One region of the Corynebacterium maris DSM 45190 genome, then DNA from elsewhere that is predicted to be linked to it. Evidence: riboswitches for the same ligand, from Rfam matches in the RefSeq annotation. Region 1 holds a riboswitch; each other region holds the start of a gene.

Region 1 (4,718 bases):
TTGGGGTTGACCTGGTCTTCGAAGTGGCAACCGGCCAAGCCGGCGTCCTCGAATTCCGCGATGGTGCGGGCGGCGGACATCGGTTCGCCGAAGCCGGTGTCGGCGTCGACGAGCACCGGCAACGAGGTGGCCCGTGCGATCTGGCGCGAGCGGTCGGTGACCTCCGTCAGAGTGGTCAGGCCAATGTCCGGCAGAGCCAAATCGTTGGCCAGCACCGCGCCGGAGACGTACACGCCCTCAAACAGGCCGAGGTCCTCGATGAGGCGGGCGACCAGCGGGGAGAAGGCGCCGGGGATTTTCTGGATGGTGCCGGAGTTCAGCCCGTCGCGCAGTGTCTTACGGCGCTCGGCTGGGGTCACGGTCGGTGAGTACAGGCCGGCCATTACAGCAGTCCTTCCGGGGTGTCGGGGGCCTCGGCCAGGACCTCGTCGAGCACGGTGATGTTCAGCTCGGTGAGGTCGGTCAAGTTTTCCAGTCCTTCGACGGCCGCGAGGAAGCGGTCCTGCTCCTCCGGGGAGACCACGCCGTCGGCCAGCTCGCGGAACTTCTGGATGTACTGCTCGCGAGCGAAGGGGCGGGCGCCGAGCGGGTGTGCGTCGGCCAGCGCCAGCTCGTCGACGAGCTCGGTGCCGTCCTTGAGGGTGATCACCGCGCGGGCACCGAAAGCCTTCTCTGCCGGGTCGGTCGACAGGTAGCGGCGCGTCCACTCCTCGTCCTCGACCGTGGAGACCTTGTGCCACAGCTCGACGGTCTCCGGGCGGCCGGCGCGCTCCGGGGCGTAGGAGTCGACGTGGTGCCACTTCCCGTCCTCCAGGGCGACGGCGAAGATGTACATGATGGAGTGATCCAGCGTCTCGCGCGAGGAGGTCGGGTCCATCTTCTGCGGGTCGTTGGCGCCGGTGCCGATGACGTAGTGGGTGTGGTGCGAGGTGTGCAGCACGATGGAGTCGATGTCCGCGGTGGACACGTCCTTGTCTGCCAGGGTGGCCTTCATGCGGCGAGCCAGGTCGATCAGCGCCTGCGCCTGGTACTCGGCGGAGTGCTCCTTGGTGAAGGTGTCCAGGATCCCGCGCTTTTCCTCGCCCTCGGCGGGCAACGGGATGGTGTATTCGTGCTCCGGGCCGGCCAGCAGCCAGGCGATGACGCCGTCCTCGCCCTCCCAGATCGGGGCCGGGGCGCCCTCACCGCGCATGGTGCGGTCGACGGCCTCGACGGCCATCTTGCCGGCGAAGGCCGGCGCGAAAGCCTTCCAGGAAGAGATCTGTCCCTTGCGCGACTGCCGCGTGGCGGTGGTGGTGTGCAGCGCTTGGCCCACGGCCTGGTAGATCGTGTCCACGTCGAGCCCCAGCAAGGTGCCGATGCCCGCGGCCGCCGACGGGCCCAGGTGCGCCACGTGGTCGATCTTGTGGCGGTGCAGGCTCATGCCGCGCACGAGGTTGACCTGGATCTCGTAGCCGGTGGCCAGACCGCGGATGAGGTCGCGGCCGTTCTTGCCGGTGGTCTGTGCGGCGGCCAGGATCGCGGGGATGTTGTCGCCCGGGTGCGAGTACTCCTCGGCGAGGAAGGTGTCGTGGAAGTCCAGCTCACGCACGGCGGTGCCGTTGGCCCAGGTCGCCCACTCCGCAGAGTAGGTGCCGGGGATGCCGAAGATGGCGGCGCCGCGCTCAGAGGGGTGCGCCTGCGCCTGTCGGCGCGCCACCGTCACCGGACGGCGCGTCACCGACGCCGCGGAGACGGCGGCGTTGTCGATGATGCGGTTGATGATCATCTCGGTGGTTTCTTCCGGAACCTCCACCGGGTCAGCCGCGACGCGGGCGACCTTGTAGGCGAGGTGCTCCTCGTACGGGAAGTCTTCGGCCGAGCGACGGGTGTGGACGACGTGGTCGATCATGGTGGTTTCCTCCAGCAGGTGAAACGGGTTCTGGTGTGCTGCCCATCAACCTAGGGGAGATTTCGTGTCGCAGGTCACGGTGAAGGGAGTGAATTTCCGTTGAACCTTTCCCGGATTTCTGCGAATCTGGTGGAACCAGCTGGTCACGGGCGGTTCGAGGAACACCATCCGCCGTCCCGCACCCCGCGCGGGGGGATGTGCACGTACGTCCCGTTAGTCTCACCCCCCCCCAGTGACACGGGGCGCCGTAGCGGCTGAGAACACACCCGTCGAACCTGATCCAGTCAGCACTGGCGTAGGGAATGTCCGCTTGCCTTACGCCGTACCCGCGTAAGGAACGCGTGAACCAGTAGAGCACCTCCGAAGCCTTCTTGCGCGAGGGCGCCCGCGTGGCCGCCGAGGAGCTCGCCGATGCGGCGGAGACGTTCGGGGCCCCGGTGGCCACCGTCGTCAACAACGCTCTCATCGATTTCTCCTTCGACGGCGACGCCTCCAAGGCCGCACTGCTGTCGCTGACCCGCAGCCTGACCAAGAACCTCGTCGTCGACGGCGGGCCCGTGATGGACCAGCACCCCACCCCCCAGCCGGTGGCGTAGACCACTGCGGAGTGAGTAAGTTTAGGCAGATATAAACAGCGCATTCTGCAAACTTGGTGAAACCCGCTGGCACCACATGGTTCTGGGAGGCTGAACACTCGTGACGAAACACTTCGCGGGGGCACGCATTCACACGCTCCGTCGCACGGCCGGGCTGACGCAGGTAGAGATGGCGAAGCGACTCGGTATTTCCACCAGCTATCTCAATCAGCTGGAGAATGATCAGCGACCACTGACCGTCACTGTCCTGATGAGTCTGTCCCAGGCGTTCGACACCCCGGCGGGATTCTTCTCGACCGATCAGGACGCGCGCGCCATCGCCCAGCTCAAGGAGGTCTTCCCCGGCACGCCGGAGGACCAGTTGGCCGACCTCGTCGCCCGTTACCCGAAGCTGATTCCGCGGATGGTCGAGGACCAGTCCCCTTCCACCAGCCCCTTCGAAGAAGTCCGCGACTTCTACTACGCGACCAACAACTACTTCCACAAACTCGATTCCACGGGCGAGGAGCTCTCACTGGCGCTGGGGCCGATGCGCCTGCGTGTCCCCCGCCTCGTGGCGCGTCTGGAGTCCGACGCCGGAGTCACCGTCGATTTCCGGGGTCAGATCGACGGCCCTCGCCGTCACTACCTGCCCCCCGAGCGCCGGCTGGTGCTGCGCACCGGGCTTTCCGACGCCCAGCTCGCCTTCGAACTCTCCATGCAATACGCCCTGCTCGTCCACGGCGAATCCATCGAGACCATGGCCGCTCCGCTGTCCACGGAACAGGCCCGCGCGATCGCCCGCCGCGGCCTGGCGCAGTCCTTCGCCGCCGCGGTGACCATGCCCTACACCGAGTTCCTCGAACACGCCGAGGCCACCCGCTACGACATCGATCTGCTGGCCAGCCGCTTCAACACCAGTTTCGAGTCCACCGCGCACCGCATGTCGACGCTTCAGCGCCCAGGGGCCCGCGGCGTCCCTTTCTTCTTCGTCCGCACGGATCGCGCCGGCAATATCTCGAAGCGCGCGTCGGCGACGGCCTTCCACTTCGCGCGCACCGGCGGCTCCTGCCCGCTGTGGGTCATCCACCGCGCGTTCGAGACCCCGAACCGCGTGACCCGCCAGATCGCGACCATGCCGGACGGGCGCACCTACCTTTGGGTCGCCCGCCAGATCGCCGGCGCGAACAAGGGCTTCAGCACGACACGCAAGGAGTTCGCCGTCGGCGTCGGCTGCGATCTCGACCAGGCCCACAGGTTGGTCTACTCCGACGGCCTGGACCTCACCGCCGGCACCGGCACCCCGATCGGCCCGGGCTGCATCACCTGTCCCCGAGACAAGTGCCCGCAGCGCGCCTTCCCCTTCGAGGGCGGTACCGTCACCGTCGACGTCAACATCGGCGACGAAGAGCCCTACCGCACGAAATAAAAAGCCCCTCAGCAGTCGGTGTCTGATTTCTCAGTCCGGCTGCCGGGGAGCTTTCATCTGCCCGGGCCGCTGCTACGGCGAGGGCAAGAGGGCATGACCCCGATGGAGTATCGGAATCATGCCCTCTCGCCTTCCCCGCCCACCCAGGACTTGACCGGCCCAACTCCCGGGGACCAGTTCAGCGAACCAGGTGGGGTCATCCGGGGCGGATCAGTTCATCAGCGGTTCCGGCATCAGGATGATGCCGTCGCTGTCCGCGTAGAGCGTGTGTCCGGGAATGAAGGTGACGCCGCCGAAGGTGAGCGAGGCATCCACCACGCCGAGGCCGTCCTTGGCCGACTTGCGGGGGTTGGTGCCGATGGCCTTGACCGCGATGGGCAGTTCGGCGATTCCCGCCGAGTCGCGGATTGCCCCGTTGACCACGATGCCCCTCCACCCGTTGTCCGCTGCGGACTTGGCGATCTTGTCGCCGACCATGGCAGTCTGGGTGTTTCCACCGGCGTCGACGACCAGGACCTTGCCCTCACCGGGACTGTTCAGCATCTCTTTGACCAGCTGGTTGTCCTGAAAACAACGGATGGTCACGATGCGGCCCGCGAAGTCGGTCTTTCCTCCGAAGTCACGCATCTGCGTGTCACAGCTGAGGACGTCGTTGCCGTAGATGTCGGCGATGTCGGCGGTGGGGATGAAGGTGCACATGGGTTTATTCCTTACATGGTGGCGAGGCGCCTGTTCCTAGTGGAACTGGCCTTCCTCGGTGGAGCCCTTGAGGGAGGTGGTGGAGGAGTTCGGGTCGACGGTGGTGGCGATCTGGTCGAAGTAG
Region 2 (4,718 bases), 1.1 Mb from region 1:
AACACGGTGCCCCAGATCAATGGCGTGCCGGTGATCTCGGCGGCGTCGGCGACGAGGTATTTCGTGGCGAAGGTGTCGGAACCGTCGAGCACCAGGTCCACGCGCGCCAGCGCCGAGACGATGTTGTCCGGCGTCAGGCGTTCATGGATAGCGTCGATCTCGATGCCCGGCTGAATCTGGCGCAGCCGATCCGCGGCGGCGTCGACCTTGCGGCGCCCCACGTCGTGCGCGCCGAAGAGGATCTGACGGTGAATGTTGGTCAGGTCGACCACGTCGTCGTCGTAGAGCAGGATCCGGCCGAGGCCGACCGCAGCCAGCGACTGCATGGCGGGGCAGCCGAGGCCGCCGGCGCCGACGACGAGGACGCGGGCATCGGCGAGTCTCTGGGCCTGCGCCATGTCGAAGCCGGGCAGGTTGAGTTGACGGGCGATGCGGCGCAGTTCGTTGTCGGGCAGCGACATTTACAGCACCTGGTCGGCCCAGCTGGCCAAGCCCTCGAAGCTGGAGGAGGCCACGGCGTGCTCGCGTTTGGGGATGCGCCCGGCGGCGCGTGCCAGGCGGCCGGCCTCGACGGCGTGGCGCATCGCTTCGGCCATGGTCACGGGGTCCTGGCAACGGTTGATGGCGCTGGCCAGCAGCACGCCGTCGCAGCCGAGTTCCATGGCTAAGGCAGCATCGGAGGCGGTGCCCACCCCGGCGTCGAGCAGCACCGGCACGTTCGCCCGCGAGCAGATCAGCTCGATGTTGTGCGGGTTGAGCACGCCCAGGCCCGTGCCGATCGGCGAGCCCAGCGGCATGACCGCCGCGCAACCGACGTCCTCCAGGCGCGTGGCCACGATCGGATCGTCGGAGGTGTAGGCCAAGACCGTGAAACCCTCGTGGACGAGCGTTTCGCAGGCGTCGATGAGCTCGGTGGTGTCCGGCAGCAGGGTGTGTTCGTCGGCGATGACCTCGACCTTGACCCAGCTGGTGCCGAGCGCCTCGCGGGCGAGGCGGGCCGTGATCACGGCGTCGCGGGCGGTGCGGCACCCCGCGGTGTTGGGCAACGGGGCGATGCTCAGGCGACGCAGCAGCTCGAAGACGGATTCGCCGGTTGAGCCGGTGCTGGGGGAGTGGCGGCGCATGGCGACGGTGGTCAGCTCCGTGCCGGAGGCCACCAGCGCCTGCTCCAGCAAGTCGTGGGAGCTGGCGCCGCCGGTGCCCATCACGAGGTGGGAATCGAAAGTGACGTCGGCGATGGTCAGGGACATGGCTGCTTAACCTCCCTGCACGGCGGTGAGGACGTCGACCTCGGCGCCCTCGGCAATACGGGTGTCCGCCCATGCGGAGGCGGGCACGACGGCGCCGTCGAGTGCGACGGCGACGCCCTCCCGGGCGCCGACGATGTCGTCGACGAGCTCGGTGACGGTGGGGGCGGCCGCGGCGGTGTGGGACTCGCCGTTGACGGTGAACTTCATGATGGTCTCCTTATAGGTGGGAGTGACGGACAGGGGCGCAGGCACGGAGGTCGACGTCGGGACTCTCCCCTAAGGCGAGCCGGGCGCCGGCCTCCGCGCCGAGGGCGGCCAATAAGATGCCGTGGCGGAAATACCCGGTGGAGACCACCAGGTTCTCCGCCACCGCCCCGAGGTAGGGAAGATCGTCGGGCGTGCCGGGGCGAGCGCCGACGGTGGTCTCCAACAACGTGGTTTCCTCCACGCCCGGCGCCAGGGCGACCGCATCACGGATGAGGTCGTAGACGCCGCCCAGGCGAGGCTTCGGCTGGATGTCTTCGCGACTGGTCGCCCCGAGGGTCAGGGTGCCGTCGTCGCGCGGGATGAGGTAGACGGGCCGGTCCTCGACGAAGCCGCGGATCACCTTGCTCACCAGCGGATCGAGGGCGGCGGGCACCCCCAAGCGCAGAATGTCGCCGTAGACGGGGCGCAGCCGCAGCGGGTTGGTCTCGTCGAACCAGCCGCCCACGCGCCCGGCGCCGAGGCCGTTGGCCAGGATGACCTGGGCGCCGGTGGCATCGTGGCGGGTCCGCTCGCCGACGACCTCAGTCACCGCGCCCGCCCCGTCGCGGACCAGGTTGGTGACCTCGTCTGCGACGAACCGCACGCCCCGGCGCGTCAACGCATCGCGCAGCGCGGCGACCAGCAGTCTGGGGGAGACCTGGTGGTCGCCCGGGATGTGCACGGCTCCGGCGATGGCGGGGCTCAACGACGGTTCCATCCGGCGGGCCTCGCGCACCGTGATGCGCTCGACGGCCATGCCGTGGGTGTGCTGATACCGCGTCAGATCCTCTAAGTGGCCGGCGTCGGCGCGGTCGCCGGCGACGACCAGGGTGCCGTCGGTGCGGTGGCCGGTCGGCAGCGGGGTGGCGGAGTGGAGTCGGTCCACGAAAGACGGGTAGCGGGCCGCGGATTCCAACATGAGCGGAAACAGCGGTTCTTGGCGATACTGCACTTCGGCGGCCGGGGCGAGCATGCCGCCGGCGTGGTGGGTGGCCCCGCTCGCCGGGTCCGGGTCGAGGATCGTGACCCGGGCGCCCGGCACGCCACGTTCGGTGAGTTCAAAGGCGGTGGCCAGCCCGATCACGCCGGCGCCGATGACGTGGGCGGTCTGTGGCATTTAGAACGCCTCCACGATGCGGCGGGCATACGCCTCGGGGTCGGCGGCGTTCATCAGGCCACGCACCACGGCGACTCCGTCGACGCCGGTGGCGGCGAGGTCGGCGGCGTCGTCGGCGGTGACGTCGCCGATGGCGATCAGGGGGACCGGGGAGGCGGCGGCGAGGTCGGGGTATCCGGCCAGGCCGATCGGGGCACGGCCGGAGTCTTTCGTCGGGGTGGCGCGGAACGGCCCGCAGCCGAGGTAGTCCAGGGCGTCGGCCACGTCGTGGGTGGCACGCACCAGCTCCAGCGTGCCGGTGGTCAGCCCGACGACCGCGTCTGGGCCGAGCAGGGCGCGCACGTCACGCACCGGCAGATCGTCTTGGCCGACGTGGACGCCGTGGACGGGGGCGCCGCGGGCACGCAGGGCCAGGGCGACGTCGACGCGGTCGTCCACGAGCACCTTCGCCCGCGGGTTGATCTCGGTGACTGCTTCGGCGACGGCCGCGGTCAGCTCCGTCAAGGTGCGTGCGTCAATGGGTTTGCTGCGCACCTGCACTACGCCGGCGCCGCCGGCCACCGCGGCGCGGGCGGTGTCCACGACTCGGGCGGGGTCGCCTGGGCCGGTCACGAAGTAGCAGCGTAAATCCAGGTTTCGGGTAGGCGTCATGGCGGCATGCCCTCACTTCCTTCGCCGGTGCTAGCCGGACAGGTTCGAACGGTGTCTCGCGCGGGTTACAGCGCGATCTCAGCCCGATGCCTCGGGCGCCCGTGGGTGTGTCTGGGGTCATCTCACAGTGTCACATACTTGATCGACGGCTCAAGAGCCGGGCGGATATTTGGATTCAGTCGCGTCGGTGTGGGACAATGTGCCGGTTGACTGTGCGATCTCCGGACGACGTCCGGGTTTCGGCAGTTCGCGTGACTCTGTTTACGGATACGAACCGGTTGAGCCTCCCGCCAGGGAAGCGCCGCCAGGGTCCTCTGTCCCGAAAAGCTAAGGAATTGCAATGAGCAACATGATCGACAAGGTCGACGCAGCGTCGCTGCGCGACGACATCCCGGCTTTCCGTCCGGGCGACACCCTCGACGTGCACGTCAAGGTCATCGAGGGCGCCACCGAGCGTACCCAGCTGTTCACCGGCGTTGTCCTGCGTCGTCAGGGCTCCGGCATCCGCGAGACCTTCACCGTCCGCAAGGTCTCCTTCGGCATCGGCGTGGAGCGTACCTTCCCGGTCCACACCCCGAACATCGCCAAGATCGAGGTCAAGCGCAAGGGCGACGTCCGTCGCGCGAAGCTGTACTACCTGCGCGAGCTGCGCGGTAAGGCCGCCCGCATCAAGGAGCGTCGCTAAGCCGTCAGTCCCTTGAGGGGACGCGCTTCGACACCCCGTCGCAGACTGGCATACGTGCCGGTCGCGGCGGGGTGTCTTGCTTTCAATGAGAAACCGGGCATGTCGTGGGCGCCTGCGGTGGGGGCCAGTGCTATTTTTAGCCCGCCGGCACACCGCCGGTCAGCCGTAGGCCCGCCGTCGGAACCGGGACGCGGGCTCATCGAGAAACGGATTCACGCATGGACACCTGGGAGCAAACCCTAGGGGCAGGCCCCCTGCTCGGCATCGCCGCGGCGGGCATCGCCCTCATCCTCATCCTCATCATCAAGTTCAAGCTGCACGCCTTCATCACGTTGGTGCTGGTGTCCGTCCTCACGGCCATCGCCGCCGGCATCCCGCTCGGCGACGTCTACGACGTCTCCATGGCCGGGTTCCGCTCCACCCTCGGCGACGTCGGCATCCTCGTCGGCCTCGGCGCGATGCTGGGTAAACTCATCGAGCATTCCGGCGGCGCCCAAGTGCTCGCCGACACCATGATCAGGCGCTTCGGCGAAAAGCGTGCCCCGCTCGCGCTCGGCGTGGCGTCGTTGTTCCTGGGCTTTCCCATGTTCTTCGACGCCGGCCTGGTGGTCATGCTGCCCATCATCTTCGCCGTCGCCACCCGCCTGGGCGGGCCGGTCCTGCTCTACGCCATCCCGGTGGCCGCGTCGTTTTCCGTCATGCACGTCTTCGTGCCCCCGCACCCGGGGCCGGTCGCCGCCAGCACCTTCTTCGGCACGAACTTGGGCCT
Region 3 (4,718 bases), 780 kb from region 1:
ACGATTACCCGGAGGCCACCTTCGAGATCACCGAGCCGGCCGACCTCTCTGAGGTCCCGGACGACGGCACCCTCGGCGAGGTGGAGCTGACCGGCGAGCTGACCATCAAGGGCAACACCGAGGAGGTCGTGCAGCCTTTTCAGGTGCTGCGGGACGGTGAACTGATCATCGTCTCCGGCGACGTGGTCATCGATCGCAATGAATACGGAGTGGAGTCTCCGGAGATGATCGCCGCCGATATCGCCGACGAGGGCGAAATCAACATCCGAGTGGCGCTGAGTAAGGGCGGACAAGAATAAATCGCGGTATAGGAAAACCTCGTCGATTAACGTCACGTGACGGAATTAAGGTGGGTTCCCGTCCCTGAAAAATCAGACACAAACGGGCTTTGGGGGCGGAGGCGCGACGTAAGGCGCATGCGTGCCGTATCCTGAGAAATCGCCGGGATCCTGAGAATGCTGGCCCCGCGAACGAATTTCGTTCGCGGGGCCAGTCGCATGTGCGGGGAGGAGAAACTTGTCGACGTCCGCGCGAGCCCGTGGGAGTGATCGAGCGCTGAAGCGCTCGTGGCGACGACGGTGACAGTGACGGAGGGCCCGGCATGATGGAAAGCGCTTGAGGGGTCAGGTCACGGAGCGTCAACATGGCGTTGCAGGCCCAGGCTGTGCGCTGTCGAACCTGCTGGCCTAAATGTCCGATAATGTACATTATGTCAGATTAACTGGCGACCCTGCACCCCATCGGGCAGGCTTATCGACGTCGCGTCACATGAAGCCCATTCCGCCTCGATGTCTCGCTCACCGCGGCTACGACCCTGCCCGGGCGCCAGCCGCGCGCAGGCCTGTCGCCTGATGTCTGGCCGCTTGGCCCGCACGTCCGTGTTTCGGGCGTCGTACCTTGCGTGGCCGGACATTCGCAGAGAGTTCCCGCATCAGGGTCGACGTCTCGCCCGCCGTGCGCCCGACGCGCCCATCATCGCAAACTCGGCAATCGGGACTGTCTGCCCGTTGCCTCTCGCTGGGTAGTCCAGCATCTCCCCATCGTCATGCGGTTCTACGCCACGACGGGAATTTCCCAAATAGTGAATATTGACTCCCACTATTTGGGAAAGTAATGTTTCTTTCGCTAAAGCGTGATCATTCTTATCACTGAGAAAGTTGGGACCGTATGTCAATTACCACTGGCGAAAGCCGGGTGGCCTCCCCGGAACCGACGGCTCAAGACCGTCGTCGGGTGGCGTTTGCCTCGACGATTGGCACGACCGTCGAATTCTACGATTTCTACGCCTACGCCACCGCCGCAGTCGCCGTGTTCCCCTACCTGTTTTTCCCGAACACCGACAATTCCACCGTGGCGCTGCTGCAGTCCTTCGCCACCTTCGGCCTGGCGTTTATCGCCCGGCCGCTCGGCTCCGTCGTCTTCGGTCACTTCGGTGACCGGGTCGGCCGAAAGGCCACCCTCGTCGGCGCTTTGCTGACGATGGGCATCGCCACTTTCATCATCGGCTTACTGCCCACCTATGCGCAGGTCGGCCTCATCGCGCCGGCACTGCTGGCCGTGATGCGCTTCTGCCAGGGTCTTGGCCTGGGTGGCGAATGGTCCGGCGCGGCACTGCTGTCGAGCGAATACGCCGCCCCCGGCAAGCGGGCCCAGGCCGCAATGTGGCCGCAGCTGGGCGCCCCGTTCGGCTTCTTCCTGGCCAACGGACTCTTCCTCGTCCTGGTTTCCCTACTCGGTTACGAGCTCGGTGACACCACCGGCGCCTTCATGGAATGGGGCTGGCGCATTCCCTTCCTGTTGTCCGCGGTCATGGTGCTCATCGGCCTGTACGTGCGCGTCAAGCTCGAAGAAACCCCGGTTTTCCAGGAGGCGGCCAACACCGGCAAGAAGGTCAAATCCCCGCTCAGTGCAGTCTTCCGCACCGCGTGGAAGGCCCTGTTCTCCGGCACCTTCGTCATGGTGGGCACCTACACCCTGTTTTACCTGGTCACCACCTGGATACTGTCCTTCGGCATCGCCGATCCCGACGCCGGTGTCGGCCTGGGAATCCCCTACCTCCGCTTCCTGCAGATTCAACTGCTGACGATCTTTTTGTTCATGCTCGGCATTCCGGTCGCCGCCTGGCTCGCGGACAATTGGGGCCGCAAACCCACTCTGTTCTGGACGACGGCGGCCATCATCGTCTTCGGTTTCACTTTCAGCTTCTTCCTGGAGCCGGGCGAAGCGACCATGGGCACCGTCACCGCGTTTCTGGCCATCGGCATGTTCTTGATGGGAATGATCTTCGGCCCCATGGCCGCTGTGTTGCCGGAGCTCTTCCCCACCAATGTCCGATACACCGGCTCGGGCATCGCCTACAACGTCTCGTCGATCCTCGGCGCGGCGGTGGCCCCCTTCATCGCCACGGCACTGGCCGCGCAATTCGGGGTGCAGGCCGTCGGCTGGTACTTGGTCGCCGTATCCGTCGTCTCCCTGATCGCGATCATCGTCATGCGTGAAACAAAAGACGACGACATGACCACGATTTAACGGATCAGGGCACCGTCCCTAAGCGCTGAATAATCCCCGACGCCGATCTTCCTGACCGGCTCGGGGATCAGTGTTTTTCGACCCTTGCGGGGCTGCTCCCCCGTTCCTGAACCCACCTTCCCCTCCTCTTCATTTCGTCAATTGGCGAAACTAAGGATCCACCCCGCCATTCCCGTGAGACGGTCAGATAGATACACTAGATCAGTGACATTGGGGTGCATCGCCCGATTCTCGGGCGCTGCTGAGATCACACCCATCGAACCTGCTCTAGCTAGCACTAGCGAAGGAATTGTCCTTGGAAGACTTATATCGTCATGCCCATAAACTGCGTGAAGTGAACCCGCTGGTTCACTGCCTGACCAACCAAGTCGTCATGCAGACCACCGCGAACGTCCTGCTGGCCGCCGGCGCCTCCCCCGCCATGCTGGACGCCCCGGAAGACGCCGCCGCGTTCGCAAAGAACTCCTCTGCGGTATTGGTCAACACCGGGACCCCGCACGCCGCGAAATACGTCGCCTCCCGCGAGGCGATCCGTGGCGCCCGTGAGGCGGGCGTACCGTGGGTGCTGGATCCCATCGGGGCCGGCGCCCCCAACGCCGTCGGCGACTTCTGCTCGTCCATCCTCGCCGATAAACCTGACGTGATCAGTGGAAACGCCTCCGAGATCGTCGCCCTGGCCGGAATGGGAGACACCGCCCGAGGCGTGGACGCCACCATCGACGTCGACGACGCGCTCGACGCTGCGATAAGCCTCGCCGCCCGCACCGGCGGCGTCGTCGCCGTCACCGGCGCCCGGGACCTGACCGTCTCCGCCGGACGCAGCACCTGGCTGACCTCCGGGGTGCCCATGCTGCAACAGGTTATCGGCACAGGCTGCTCCCTCGGGGCGCTGTGCGCCGCCTATGCCAGCCTCGACATGGACCCGCACGACGCCGTCGTCACCGCACACGCGCACCTGGGCGCCGCCGCCCAGATCGCCGCGGAGACGGCACACGGTCCGGGGTCTTTCGCCGTCGCCTGGCTCGACGCCATTGCCGCCGTCACCCCGGAGCGCATGCGGGAGCTCACCAGCGTGGAGGAGACCCGATGAGCCCCGTCGACTGGAGCCTGTACCTGGTCACTGACCCGGTCATCGGCGGCGGCGACGTCGTGGAGACCGTGGCCCAAGCCCTCGACGGCGGGGTCAGCGTCGTCCAGTTGCGCGACAAACACGCCGGCGACGACGAGTTTCGCCGCACCACCGAGCAGCTGCTCGAGATCCTCGGCGAGGTGCCGCTGTTTCTCAACGACCGCGCGCACATCGCCGCAGAATTTCGCACCCACCTGCACATCGGGCAGGACGATGTGGCATATGCCCAGGCACGCGAGCTCCTCCACGAAGATCAGCTGATCGGGCTGTCCGTCGGCTCCGACGCCGAGCTGGACGCCGCACTCGCGCTTCCCGGGCGCCGACCGGACGTCCTGGGGCTCGGGCCGGTGTATTCGACCACCACCAAAACCAACGCGCCGGCCGGGGTCGGGCCGGAGGCCGTCGCGGCTTGGGCGGCCCGATCAGAAGACATGGCCACCGTGGCCATCGGCGGCGTCGACGCCGCCAACGCCCACACGATCCACGGGGTCGACGGCATCTGCGTCGTCTCCGCGATCATGGGCGCCGCCGACCCCGCGGCCGCCGCCCGAGAATTATTGAAAGAGGCATACCGTTGATCCCCCGCATTTTGTCCATCGCCGGCACCGACCCGACCGGCGGCGCCGGAATCCAAGCCGATTTGAAGGCCATCGGCGCCGCGGGCGGTTACGGGATGAGCGTGGTCACCGCACTCGTCGCCCAGAACACCACCGGGGTGCAGTCGATCCACACCCCGCCGATTGATTTCCTGCGCGAGCAGCTCGAGTCGGTCGTCTCGGACGTGCAGGTCGACGCGGTCAAGATCGGCATGCTCGGCAGCGCCGACGTCGCGCAGGTGGTCTCGGAGTTCCTGGAACGGGTGCCGGACGCCGTGGTCGTGCTCGACCCGGTCATGGTCGCCACCAGCGGTGATCGTCTGCTGGCGAAGGAAGCGGAAGACGCCGTCCGCGATCTCGCCACCCGAGTCGACGTCATCACCCCGAACCTCCCGGAGTTGGCCACCTTGACCGGCACAGAGCAGGCCACGAGCCTGGAGGAAGCGATCGAACATGCCCGTGCC

What was found. A riboswitch is a leader RNA that binds a small molecule or an ion and turns the genes downstream of it on or off. The one in region 1 is predicted to bind thiamine pyrophosphate.
Region 2: linked by a shared signal. The riboswitch ahead of B841_RS08345 (thiamine phosphate synthase) and the one ahead of B841_RS14260 (3-oxoacyl-ACP reductase) in region 1 are both predicted to bind thiamine pyrophosphate.
Region 3: linked by a shared signal. The riboswitch ahead of thiM (hydroxyethylthiazole kinase) and the one ahead of B841_RS14260 (3-oxoacyl-ACP reductase) in region 1 are both predicted to bind thiamine pyrophosphate.

Annotation. Positions count from the first base shown of each region.
Region 1 covers NC_021915.1:669,988-674,705, reverse strand. The annotation lists gene prpB (methylisocitrate lyase) at 1-383, opposite strand, end outside; gene prpD (2-methylcitrate dehydratase PrpD) at 383-1,891, opposite strand; TPP riboswitch at 2,120-2,211, shown strand; partial or broken gene B841_RS14260 (3-oxoacyl-ACP reductase) at 2,296-2,394, shown strand; gene B841_RS03230 (short-chain fatty acyl-CoA regulator family protein) at 2,588-3,895, shown strand; gene rraA (ribonuclease E activity regulator RraA) at 4,106-4,594, opposite strand; gene aceA (isocitrate lyase) at 4,631-4,718, opposite strand, start outside.
Region 2 covers NC_021915.1:1,768,636-1,773,353, reverse strand. The annotation lists gene B841_RS08365 (ThiF family adenylyltransferase) at 1-461, opposite strand, end outside; gene B841_RS08360 (thiazole synthase) at 462-1,250, opposite strand; gene thiS (sulfur carrier protein ThiS) at 1,257-1,457, opposite strand; gene thiO (glycine oxidase ThiO) at 1,468-2,613, opposite strand; gene B841_RS08345 (thiamine phosphate synthase) at 2,614-3,264, opposite strand; TPP riboswitch at 3,264-3,377, opposite strand; gene rplS (50S ribosomal protein L19) at 3,605-3,949, shown strand; gene B841_RS08335 (GntP family permease) at 4,168-4,718, shown strand, end outside.
Region 3 covers NC_021915.1:1,446,815-1,451,532, reverse strand. The annotation lists gene B841_RS06795 (YceI family protein) at 1-299, shown strand, start outside; gene B841_RS06790 (MFS transporter) at 1,168-2,529, shown strand; TPP riboswitch at 2,731-2,835, shown strand; gene thiM (hydroxyethylthiazole kinase) at 2,825-3,619, shown strand; partial or broken gene B841_RS06775 (bifunctional hydroxymethylpyrimidine kinase/phosphomethylpyrimidine kinase) at 3,616-4,718, shown strand, end outside.